2 regions of the Sinorhizobium garamanticum genome follow, and region 2 is predicted to be linked to the other one. Evidence: predicted binding sites of a transcription regulator. Region 2 holds the regulator's gene; the other holds the start of a gene.
What was found. The regulator PhoB, encoded in region 2, activates phosphate uptake and scavenging genes when phosphate is short. The targets are predictions, from matches to a motif close to TGTCATNNANCTGTCAT.
Positions count from the first base shown of each region.

Region 1: a site for PhoB is predicted at 3,760-3,776, ahead of ugpB (sn-glycerol-3-phosphate ABC transporter substrate-binding protein UgpB). Genes of this name have one in related genera too.

Region 1 covers NZ_CP120373.1:923,493-929,311, reverse strand. The annotation lists gene PZN02_RS04460 (histidine phosphatase family protein) at 1-214, opposite strand, end outside; gene pmtA (phospholipid N-methyltransferase PmtA) at 224-826, opposite strand; gene dnaN (DNA polymerase III subunit beta) at 1,062-2,180, opposite strand; gene rsmI (16S rRNA (cytidine(1402)-2'-O)-methyltransferase) at 2,450-3,364, shown strand; gene PZN02_RS04440 (YraN family protein) at 3,354-3,722, shown strand; gene ugpB (sn-glycerol-3-phosphate ABC transporter substrate-binding protein UgpB) at 3,831-5,147, shown strand; gene ugpA (sn-glycerol-3-phosphate ABC transporter permease UgpA) at 5,231-5,819, shown strand, end outside.
Region 2 covers NZ_CP120373.1:728,163-733,981, reverse strand. The annotation lists gene pstA (phosphate ABC transporter permease PstA) at 1-766, shown strand, start outside; gene pstB (phosphate ABC transporter ATP-binding protein PstB) at 779-1,594, shown strand; gene phoU (phosphate signaling complex protein PhoU) at 1,662-2,375, shown strand; gene phoB (phosphate regulon transcriptional regulator PhoB) at 2,497-3,180, shown strand; gene PZN02_RS03520 (GcrA family cell cycle regulator) at 3,255-3,773, opposite strand; gene PZN02_RS03515 (aspartate aminotransferase family protein) at 4,190-5,389, shown strand; gene argF (ornithine carbamoyltransferase) at 5,423-5,819, shown strand, end outside.

The DNA.
Region 1 (5,819 bases), 200 kb from region 2:
TCTCAACCGGGATGCCTGCGGCATGCGCCAGTATGGCCGCGGTCTCCAGGGCCTTCGTCTCATCGCTGGATATGATGCGGCCGAGGGAGCGGACCCACGGGTTCGAAGCCGCCGCGCGGGTGCGATCTCTGCCGAGCTCGGACAGTCCCCATTTCGGCACGGCGATTGCCGGGTCGATCTTGACTTGTGGATGGGTGAGATAAACGCCGAACACGCGACGCCCTCAATGCGCCTTGCGATAGACCCAGAGCTGAGCGGGCGGAATGTTGCGCACGACGAAGTCGAGATGCTGGATGCTGTAGCGATCGGGCATGGCAACGACGGGCGAAAGCGCGCCATAGGAAATCTGCACGACGGGTCGTCCGACCGGGATGCGCGAAAGCAGGTCTTCGATGAGTTCGACGCGGCGGTGCATCGGAAAGTTCAACAGCGGGACAGCGGACACGACGCTGTCGAATTGCCGGTCCTTCAGCGATCCAAGCGTGTGTTCGAGATCGAATGCGTCGCCGTTGATGAACTGCACGCCGGCGAAACGGGCCTTCAGCTGATTGAAGAAATCAGTCGAATATTCGACGGAGACCAGTTTTTCCGGCGCGACGCCGCGCTCGAGGATCGCCTTGGTGATCACGCCGGTTCCGGGGCCGAGTTCGAGCACCGGCAGGCCTGAGTGGGGATTGACCACGCTCGCCATCCGTCGCGCCGTGAAAGAGGAGGTTGGCAGGATCGCTCCGACGGCACGGGTGTTGCTCATCCAGCCCTTGAAGAAGCGGATTTCCTCGTCGAACTTCCGGCCGAACTTTTCCTTCACCTTCAAGCGCAATCTCATCGAACCCCCTCGCAAAATCATTCTCATTTTTGGTCGCGCGCCGCCCACGCAATGTTCTGATTCGGCAGGGTCGCGCAATCACATGGGGCATAATGTGCTCCCATCTGCGGCAAAAACAAGTCTGTCTGCGTCTAAATGCGACAGCTTATCAACAATGCGCGACCATACGTTTCATAAAGAACCCGCCGTCCAGTGTCGGCGGGTCAGCTTTTCATGCCGCGGTCGAAGCGAACCCTCACACGCGCATCGGCATCAGGACGTAAAGCGCGTCCTCGGCGGCAAGATCACGCACAAGCGTCGGCGAACCGGGATCGGCGAGCATGAAGACCGCGTCGTTGCCGGTGAGCTGGGCGGTGATGTCGAGCAGGTATTTGGCGTTGAAGCCGATTTCCAGAGGATCGCTTTCGTAGCCGACCGGCAGTTCTTCCGTAGCACTGCCTGAATCCGGATTGTTGACCGTCAGCGTCATCTGTCCGTCCGTGAGCGCAAGCTTCACCGCGCGGCCGCGCTCGGACGAAATGGTCGAGACGCGATCGACAGCCTGGGCAAAGGACTGGCAATCGACGCGCAGTTCCTTCTCGTTGTTGGCCGGGATCACCCGCTGGTAGTCGGGGAAGGTGCCATCGATCAGTTTCGAGGTCATGATGATCGAACCGATCGTCAAGCGGATCTTGGCGTCCGAGACTTCGACCGTCACGACGATGTCGGGGTTGTCGAGCAGCTTCTGCAACTCGCTGACGGTCTTGCGCGGAATGATGATGCCCGGCATGCCTTCCGAACCCGCCGGAGCCTCGACGTCGGCGCGGGCAAGGCGATGGCCGTCGGTCGCAACCGCGCGCAGTTTCAGCTGTCCCTTGTCCTCGACTGTGTGCATGAAAATGCCGTTGAGGTAATACCGGGTCTCCTCCGTCGAGATCGCGAACTGCGTCCGGTCGATCAGCATCTTGAGGTCCGTCGCCTTCAGCCGGAAGGAATGCGAGAAGCTTCCGGCCGTCAGGTCGGGGAAATCCGATTGCGGCAGGCACTGCAGCGAAAACTTCGAGCGGCCGGAGGCCACCGTCATCGCCGTGCCTTCGGCATTGGTCGCAAGCAGCACTTCGGCCCCGTCGGGGAGCTTACGGACAATATCGTAGAGGAGGTGTGCCGGAACGGTGGTGGCGCCCGCCTGTTCTACCTGCGCCGGCGTCGCCTCGGTGATCTCGAGATCGAGATCGGTTGCCTTCATTTCGAGGCTCGCTCCGTCGGAGCGCAGCAGCACGTTCGAGAGGATCGGGATCGTGTTTCGCCGTTCGACCACGCGGTGAACATGGTTCAGCGATTTCAGGAGATTGGACCGCTCGAGAGTAATGCGCATGGGATGCTACCGCTTTCAACCATTGCCCGGCGGGCGAACCCGCCGCGGCGTCAACTGCGAGTGTCCCGGCCGATCGGCCGGAAGGATGTGGACGGGCAAAATGGCAGAAAGAGAGCCGCAAAAGCAAGGGGTTTCGCCGGGAGTTTCCCCAATTGCACAAGGGTGCCGCCGCGACCCGTCCTTGCCTCAAGCCATCAGCTCGCCCATAAAGGCCGAAGCCAGCACGACGGGCATGGCGGGCGGGAAGATAAGCAATTGGAAAACACGAAATGGCCGAAGCGGCGGACAGGGAGAAACAGCGCAGCTACCGGCTGCACAATGCGAGCATACCGGCGCGTCCGCTGGAGCCGGCGCTCTATTTCGTTGCGACGCCGATCGGCAATCTCTCCGACATTACCCTCAGAGCCCTCGAGACGCTTGCCGGTGCCGACGTTCTCGCCTGCGAGGACACGCGTGTCACCCGCGTGCTGCTTGATCGCTACGGCATCGTCAATCGTCCCTTTTCCTATCACGAGCACAATGCCGAGGAGGCCGGTCCGCGGCTGCTGGCGGCGCTCGGCGAGGGCAAATCGGTGGCGCTTGTCTCCGATGCCGGCACGCCGCTCGTCTCCGATCCCGGCTATCGCCTGGCGCAGCAGGCGATTGAGGCCGGCCATCGGGTCGTGCCGATCCCGGGGGCATCGGCTCCCCTTGCGGCCCTCGTCGGCTCGGGCCTTCCGAGCGATGCTTTCCTTTTTGCGGGCTTTTTGCCGGTAAAGGACAAGGCGAGGCGCGACCGGCTCGGCGAGCTTGCCGCGGTGCCGGCGACGCTGCTCTTCTTCGAGTCACCGCATCGGATCGCGGCAACGCTCGTCGCCGCCGCGGATGTTCTTGGTACGGAGAGGAAAGCGGCCGTCTGCCGCGAGCTGACGAAGGCGTTCGAGGAATTCCGCCGTGGCACGCTCGGCGAGCTCAGCGCCTTCTACGCCGACGGCGCGAACGCAAAGGGCGAAATCGTTCTGGTCGTCGGTCCGCCGGACGCGAAGCCGGTTCCAAAGGAAGCGGATGTGGACGCTCTCTTGAGCGCGCTTTCACAAGACATGCCGATGGGCAAGGCCGCAACGGAAGCCGCCCGGCGGACCGGACTGCCCCGCAAGGAACTCTACGACCGGCTTCTCGCTCGCAAGGAACGCGATGAAGGTTGATCAGCCGGACAGTCGCAAGCTGAACGCCTTGAAGCGCGGTCACGTCGCCGAATACCGCGCGGCGCTCTGCCTGATGCTCAAAGGCTATCGCATCGTGGCGATGCGTTACCGCACCAAGCTCGGCGAGATCGACATCATCGCCCGTCGCGGCGATCTCGTCGCCTGCGTCGAAGTGAAGGCTCGCCGCGGCTTCGACGAGGCGGTCTTCGCCGTCTCCGACACGGCGCAGCGGCGGATCAGGGCTGCGAGCGATATCTGGCTGTCGCGCCAGGCGGATTTTCACCGTCTCTCCGTCCGCTACGATATTGTCGCCGTAACCCCCTGGCGCTGGCCGCGGCATCTGCCGGATGCATTTTGACCAAACGGGCAAAATTGTAATCTTGTCGACACAAAAGCGTTACCTCACTGTCATCGAAGGTTACTAGTCCACTGCCATTCCTAACGAAGGTGGAGAGGGCAATCGACCATGATCAGGAACTTCATCACTGCCGGTTTCATGCTGGCGCTTTCGGCATCCTCGTCGCTCGCGGCGACTGAAATCACATGGTGGCATGCCATGGGCGCCGAGCTCGGGCAGAAGCTCGAGGCGATCGCCACGAAGTTCAACGAAAGCCAGACCGACTATGTTGTGAAGCCGGTCTACAAAGGAACCTATCCCGAGACGCTGACGGCGACGATCGCCGCCTTCCGCGCCGGAGAGCAACCGGCCATCGTGCAGGTCTTCGAAGTCGGAACCGGCACGATGATGGCTGCCAAGGGTGCGGTCTATCCGGTCTACAAGCTGATGGCCGATCAGGGCGAAGCCTTCGATCCCAAGTCCTTCATCGCACCGGTCGTCGGTTATTACACCGATACCGAGGGCAACATCCTCTCGATGCCGTTCAACTCCTCGACGCCGATCCTTTATTACAACAAGGACGTCTTCAAGAAAGCCGGCCTCGATCCCGAAGTCGCTCCGAAGACCTGGGCCGAAGTCGAGGACTTCTCCCGCAAGATCGTCACCTCCGGCGCAGCGAAGTGCGGCTTCACCAGCGCGTGGATCACCTGGATCCAGACGGAAAACCTTTCCGCCATCCACGACCAGCCTTTCGGCACTCTGGAAAACGGCTTCGGCGGCACAGGGACGGAATTCACCTTCAACGGCCCGGTCCAGGTCAAGCACTGGGGCAACTTGAAGAAATGGGCAGACGAAGGCCTGTTCCAGTACGGCGGCCCGGTCGGCGGTGACGATGCCGCCACGAAGTTCTACGCGCAGGAATGCGCCATGACGATGAACTCCTCGGCCGGTCGCGCCGGCGTCATCAAAAACGCCAAGGACTTCACGCCCGGTTTCGCGCCGCTTCCCTACTACGATGACCTAACCAAGGAGCCGAAGAACTCGATCATCGGCGGTGCGACGCTGTGGGTTCTGAACGGTCAGAACGACGACGTCTACAAGGGTGTCGCGAAGTTCTTCACCTATCTGTCGCAGCCTGAGCTCCAAGCCGACTGGCATCAGTCCACCGGCTATCTGCCGATCACCAATGCGGTTTACGAGCTCGGCCAGAAGCAGGGCTACTACGAGAAGAACCCTGGTTCCGACGTGGCGATCCAGCAGATCACCCGCGGCACGCCCTCGGTAAACTCGAAGGGTGTACGCTTCGGCAATCTGACCCAGGCACGCGCCATCCTCGACGAGGAATTCCAGGCGCTGCTCGCCGGCACCAAGACCGCTCAGGACGCGCTCGATTCCGCCGTCAAGCGCGGCAACGAACTGCTGCGCGAGTTCGAAGCGGCTAACTAAGGTTGCACCTTACCGACGGGGAGCCGGCGATATCGCCGGCTCCCCGCATTTCGCCTTCTGGCGGGCCGAAGCGAAAGTCTACGATGGACACGAAACGCACGATCTTTCCGAACCGGGTGCTGCCCTATCTGCTTCTGGCGCCTCAACTCGTCATCACGCTCGTGTTCTTCATCTGGCCCGCGGGGCAGGCGGTGAAATCGTCCTTCGAGCGGGAGGACCCGTTCGGGCTGTCGGCAAGCTTCGTCGGCTTTCAGCACTATGCCCGGCTTCTCAAGGATCCGCTCTATCTCGACTCGCTCGGGCGCACGGCGGTCTTCGCCGTCGCCGTGACCGCGCTCTCGATGGCCCTCGGTCTCGCCCTTGCGGTAGCGGTCAATCGCCTTGTGAGAAGTGGACGCGTCTATACGACGCTTCTCGTCTGGCCCTATGCCGTGGCGCCGGTGATCGCGGGTTTGCTCTGGTGGTTCCTGTTCAATTCGACGACCGGCGTGCTTGCCTATTTCCTCGGTCAGCTCGGCATCCGGTGGGACCACAATCTGAACGGCACGCATGCGATGATCCTGATCGTCATCGCCGCCGCCTGGAAGCAGGTTTCCTACAATTTCCTGTTCTTCCTCGCCGGTCTTCAATCCGTGCCGCATTCGCTGATCGAGGCCGCGGCGATCGATGGCT
Region 2 (5,819 bases):
GTACGATCAGTTGGTCGCCAATGGCGTGATCTCGAAGCCGTTCAACTGGGGTCTATTCTTCAATGCCGACAGCCGCTTCCCGGAGCTTGCGGGTCTGGCGGGTGCGATCTCTGGCTCGTTCTGGTCGCTGCTGGTGTGCTTCGTGATCAGCTTCCCGATCGGGATCGCCGCTGCGATCTATCTCGAAGAGTTCGCGCCGAAGAACAGGTTCACCGACCTCATTGAGGTGAACATCAACAACCTGGCCGCCGTGCCCTCCGTGGTGTTCGGTCTGCTCGGCCTTGCGGTTTTCCTCGGATGGCTAGGCTTGCCCCGCTCCGCTCCGCTCGTCGGTGGCTTCGTTCTCGCGTTGATGACGCTGCCGACGCTTATCATCGTGACCCGCGTATCACTGAAGTCGGTACCGTCCTCGATCCGCGAGGCCGCGCTCGGCGTGGGGGCGTCGAAGCACGAGGCGATCTTCCACCACATCCTGCCGCTTGCGATGCCGACCGTCATGACCGGCAGCATCATCTCGCTGGCAAGAGCGCTCGGCGAAACCGCGCCGCTGCTGCTGATCGGCATGAACGCCTTCATCACCAGCCCGCCCGAGGGCGTCTTCGCTGCATCTACCGCACTACCGACACAGATCTACATCTGGGCCGATAGCCCCGAACGCGGCTTCGTGTCCCGAACCTCCGCTGCAATCCTGGTTCTTCTGGCATTCCTCGTGCTGATGAACGGGATCGCGATATTTCTCAGGCAGCGCTTCGAGCGCCGCTGGTAGGGAGAAACAGAGATGAATATTATGTCCGAAGCAGCAGTTGAAAAGGCGCTGGATCAGAAGATGAGCGATGCAAACTTCAAGATGGTCGGAAAGGACGTATCCGTCTACTACGGCGAGAAGCGCGCTCTCTTCGACGTGAACCTGAATGTTCGCAAGAATACCGTGACGGCGCTGATCGGTCCCTCGGGCTGCGGCAAGTCGACTTTCCTGCGCACGCTCAACCGCATGAACGACACCATCGAAGGCTGCCGCGTAACCGGCAAGATCACGCTCGACCAGTCGGACATCTACGATCCGAGCGTGGACGTGGTCGAACTCAGGGCTCGCGTCGGCATGGTGTTCCAGAAGCCGAACCCGTTCCCGAAATCGATCTACGAGAACATCGCCTACGGCCCGCGCATCCATGGTCTGTCGCGTAACAAGTCCGACCTGGATCAGATCGTCGAGAACAGCCTGGTGAAGGCTGGCTTGTGGAACGAAGTCAAGGATCGGCTGCTAGAGCCGGGCACCGGCCTCTCCGGCGGTCAGCAGCAGCGCCTCTGCATCGCGCGTGCCGTTGCGGTCAGCCCCGAAGTGATCCTGATGGACGAGCCCTGCTCGGCGCTCGATCCGATCGCCACCGCGAAGGTCGAGGAGCTCATTCACGAGCTGCGCGCGAATTTCACGATCGTCATCGTGACCCATTCGATGCAGCAGGCCGCGCGCGTTTCGCAACGCACCGCCATGTTCCACCTCGGCAATCTCGTCGAGGAGAACGACACCGACAAGATGTTCACCAATCCGGATGATCAGCGCACGCAGGACTACATTATGGGTCGGTTCGGCTAAAGCGGTTTCCAACCCTTACGATTGATGAAGGTCCATGCAGAACAGCGCGCGCCTTGAGGAAACGAAAATGACTCATGCACATATAACCTCAGCCTTCGACGAGGAGTTGAAATATCTCGCGCGCCGGATCTCCGAGATGGGCGGGCTTGCCGAGCAGATGGTTGCGGACTCTGTCCGGGCGCTGGTGAACTCGGATCTGGCCCTGGCGCAGAAGGTGATTTCCGACGACGCGATCCTCGACGACGCCGAGCGTCAGATCGGCGAGAAGGCGATCGTCACCATCGCCAAGCGTCAGCCAATGGCGTCGGATCTCCGCGAGATCATGGGGTCGATCCGGATCGCCGCCGATTTGGAGCGCGTCGGCGACCTCGGCAAGAATACCGCCAAACGCGTGATCGCGGTCGCCGGATCCGGCATTCCGCGCAAGCTTGCGCGCGGCTTGGAGCATCTGGCGGAGTTGGCCTTGGTTCAGCTCAAGGAAGTGCTCGACGTCTATGCCTCCCGTTCGCCGGAAAAGGCGAACAGCATCCGCGAGCGCGATGAAGAGATCGACGCGATCTACACGTCGCTTTTCCGCGAACTGCTGACCTATATGATGGAAGATCCGCGCAACATCACGCCGTGCACGCATCTTCTCTTCTGCGCCAAGAACATCGAGCGTATCGGCGACCATGCGACCAACATCGCCGAAACGATCTATTACATGGCGACGGGTGCTCAGCCGCAAGGCGAACGGCCGAAGGACGACACGACGTCGACCCTAGGGTCGGTGACGGACTAGTCCCGCCCGACGTCCGCATGCCTTTGCGCATGCGTTGATCTTATCCCGGCCGTGATTGTCGCGGCCCATACTGTGTCGCGGTTGCATGATGGCGTCCGCGCGTGGGAAGGAGCATGACCGAATGTTGCCGAAGATAGCTGTTGTCGAGGACGAGGAGGCGCTGAGCGTCCTCCTGCGCTACAATCTCGAGGCCGAAGGTTTCGACGTCGATACGATATTGCGTGGAGACGAGGCCGAGATTCGCCTTCAGGAGCGGTTGCCGGATCTCCTGATCCTCGACTGGATGCTGCCCGGAGTGTCCGGCATCGAACTTTGCCGCCGGCTACGGCAGAGGCCGGAAACGGAGCGCCTGCCGATCATCATGCTGACCGCGCGCGGCGAGGAAAGCGAGCGGGTTCGTGGCCTCGCCACCGGCGCCGACGACTATGTCGTCAAGCCGTTCTCGACACCGGAACTGATGGCGAGGGTGAAGGCAATGCTCAGGCGTGCCAAGCCCGAGGTGCTTTCGACGCTGTTGCGCTGCGGCGACATCGAGCTCGATCGCGAGACGCACCGTGTCCACAGGCGCAGCCGCGAAGTCCGGCTCGGACCGACGGAGTTCCGGCTCCTGGAGTTCCTTATGTCCTCGCCAGGGCGCGTCTTCTCCCGTTCACAGCTTCTCGACGGCGTGTGGGGACATGACATCTACGTCGACGAGCGCACCGTGGATGTGCATGTCGGCCGTCTGCGCAAGGCGCTGAACTTCTCGAACATGCCCGATGTCATACGCACCGTGCGCGGCGCCGGCTATTCGCTTGAAAGCTGATAGAGTCTGCGTTTCATAGGCATCAAAAAAAGGGGCGGCACCGCCCCTTTTTCCGTAGCGTTCATGCAAGCGGATCAGCGCATGCGCCGGCGCTCGCCGGAAGGCTGATAGGCGAGCCGCGTGTGATAGCTGCAATAGGGCGAAGCTTCCGGCGACTCGTTGCCGCAGAAATGGAATTCTTCCTTCAAGGGGTCGCCGATCGGCCACTTGCAGGTGCGTTCCGTCAGCTCCGTCAGGCCGAGGCGGCGCGACATCGGAACGACGACGTTCGGTGCGAGTTCGAGGTTCTGCTCCGCGACGAGATCGACTTCGATCTCTTCCTTGAGCACGGTGGCGCCAGCGGTGCGGGTGACGGTGCGGGTTGTGACGCGCGAGGCATAATTCGGCGCGCGGGGCGCAGAGGTTGTGCGCTTCGGGCGGGCGGCATTGGTCGTGCCGCCGGCCTTGGCCCGCCCCGGCAGGCTCAGCCGGTGAACCTTGCCGATGACGGCGTTACGGCTGACACCACCCAATTGTGCCGCGATCTGGCTGGCGCTCAGGCCTTCGGACCACAGCTTCTTCAGTTTCTCCACCCGCTCGTCAGTCCAGTTCATTTCTGCACTCTCCGTTCTCGGCGTTGGATGGCAGAATCCATCACCAAGCTCCGGAAAAACTCCGGAGCTGCAACGCGATAACTCTTTTGGTGACTAGGTCCGCCGCATGCGTCTAGTAATTGAATATTAACCTACTGGCAGGGTGACTCCGTGGCAAGAGTCGCGGGATTCGCGCCGAATCGATTTTGGGGTTTTCCCCAACTTGCTGGCTGGCCGTTGCATTTTTGCAAGCCCCCGCCGGATGTTTTTTCGCACGTCGGAATCCGTGCGCCCGAGCTCGCTGCAAGCCTTGGTTTTGTTGACATTGCAGTGCGAAATGGGAATAGTGCCTGCGCCGCCGAAAGGCGGCATTTTTGATTTTTATCGGACACGATCGCCCGATATCGATGCCACCAGGACGGAAGGAGAAGTTCGCCATGGCCGCAACAACGCCGCTCTACGACACCTATATGCGTGCGCCGTTGCGTTTCGAGCGAGGCGAGGGCGTCTGGCTCATTGCCGAGGACGGCTCGCGCTATCTCGATTTTGCCGCCGGGGTTGCCGTGAACTCGCTTGGCCATGCCCATCCGCACCTCGTCGAGGCGCTGAAGGCGCAGGCGGACAAGGTCTGGCATCTTTCCAACCTCTATGAGATTCCGGGACAGGAAAGCCTGGCGCGCCGGCTGACGGCCGTGACCTTCGCGGATCGCGTGTTCTTTACGAATTCAGGCGCGGAAGCGCTTGAATGCGCCATCAAGACAGCGCGCCGCTATCATTTCGCCAGGGGGAATCCGGAAAAATTCCATATCATTACCTTCGAAGGCGCTTTCCATGGCCGCACGATCGCGACGATCGCGGCCGGTGGCCAGCAGAAGTACATCGAAGGGTTCGGACCAAAGGCACCGGGTTTTTACCAAGTTCCTTTCGGCGACATTGCGGCGGTCAAGGATGCGATCAACGATGAGACGGCGGCGATCCTGATCGAGCCGATCCAGGGGGAGGGCGGTATTCGCTCGGCCAGCAAGGAGTTTCTGCAGGAGTTGCGGGCGCTTTGCGACGAATTCGGCTTGCTGTTGATCCTCGACGAGGTTCAGTGCGGCATTGGCCGTACCGGCAAGCTCTTCGCCTATGAATGGTCCGGCATCCGGCCGGATATCATGGCGGTCGCCAAGGGCATCGGCGGCGGCTTTCCGCTGGGCGCTTGCCTTGCGACCGAAGAAGCGGCAGCCGGCATGGTCACGGGCACGCATGGCTCGACCTATGGCGGCAATCCACTGGCCATGGCGGTCGGAAACGCGGTCCTCGACGTTGTTCTCGCCGACGGATTCCTGGAGCAGGTGCGCGACGTCGCTCTTGTCTTCCGGCAGGGGCTCGCGTCGCTCAAGGATCGTTTCCCGAATGTGATCGAGGAAATCCGCGGCGACGGGCTGATGCTCGGCATCAAGGCGAAGGTGCCCTCCGCTGACCTGTTGAAAGCAATCCGCGCCGAGAAGCTGCTCGCAGTTCCCGCCGGCGAAAACGTGCTGCGTCTGCTGCCGCCGTTGATCACTACCGCCGCCGAGGCCCGAGAAGGGCTTGCGAGGCTTGAGCGCGCCGCCGAGGCGGTCAAGAGCAACAGCGGCGACGCGGCGGCCTGAACGGCCCGACTTTCACGACAGGAATTCTGAACAATGACAGGTACCAGACATTTTCTCGACATCTCGGCGATGGCGACTGCCGACCTGAGGACGATCATTGACGACGCCCGCGTTCGCAAGACCGCGACGAAGGACGGCACTGCCGAACGCCCGCTTGCCGGCAAGATGCTCGCGATGATTTTCGAGAAGCCTTCCACCCGCACGCGCGTCTCCTTTGACGTCGGCATGCGTCAGCTCGGTGGCGAAACCCTGTTCCTTTCCGGAACTGAAATGCAGCTCGGCCGCGCCGAGACGATCGGCGATACCGCCAAAGTCCTTTCGCGCTATGTGGACGCGATCATGATCCGCACGACCGACCACCGGCGGCTGATGGAGCTCGCCGAACACGCTACGGTGCCGGTCATCAATGGTCTGACCGACGACACGCACC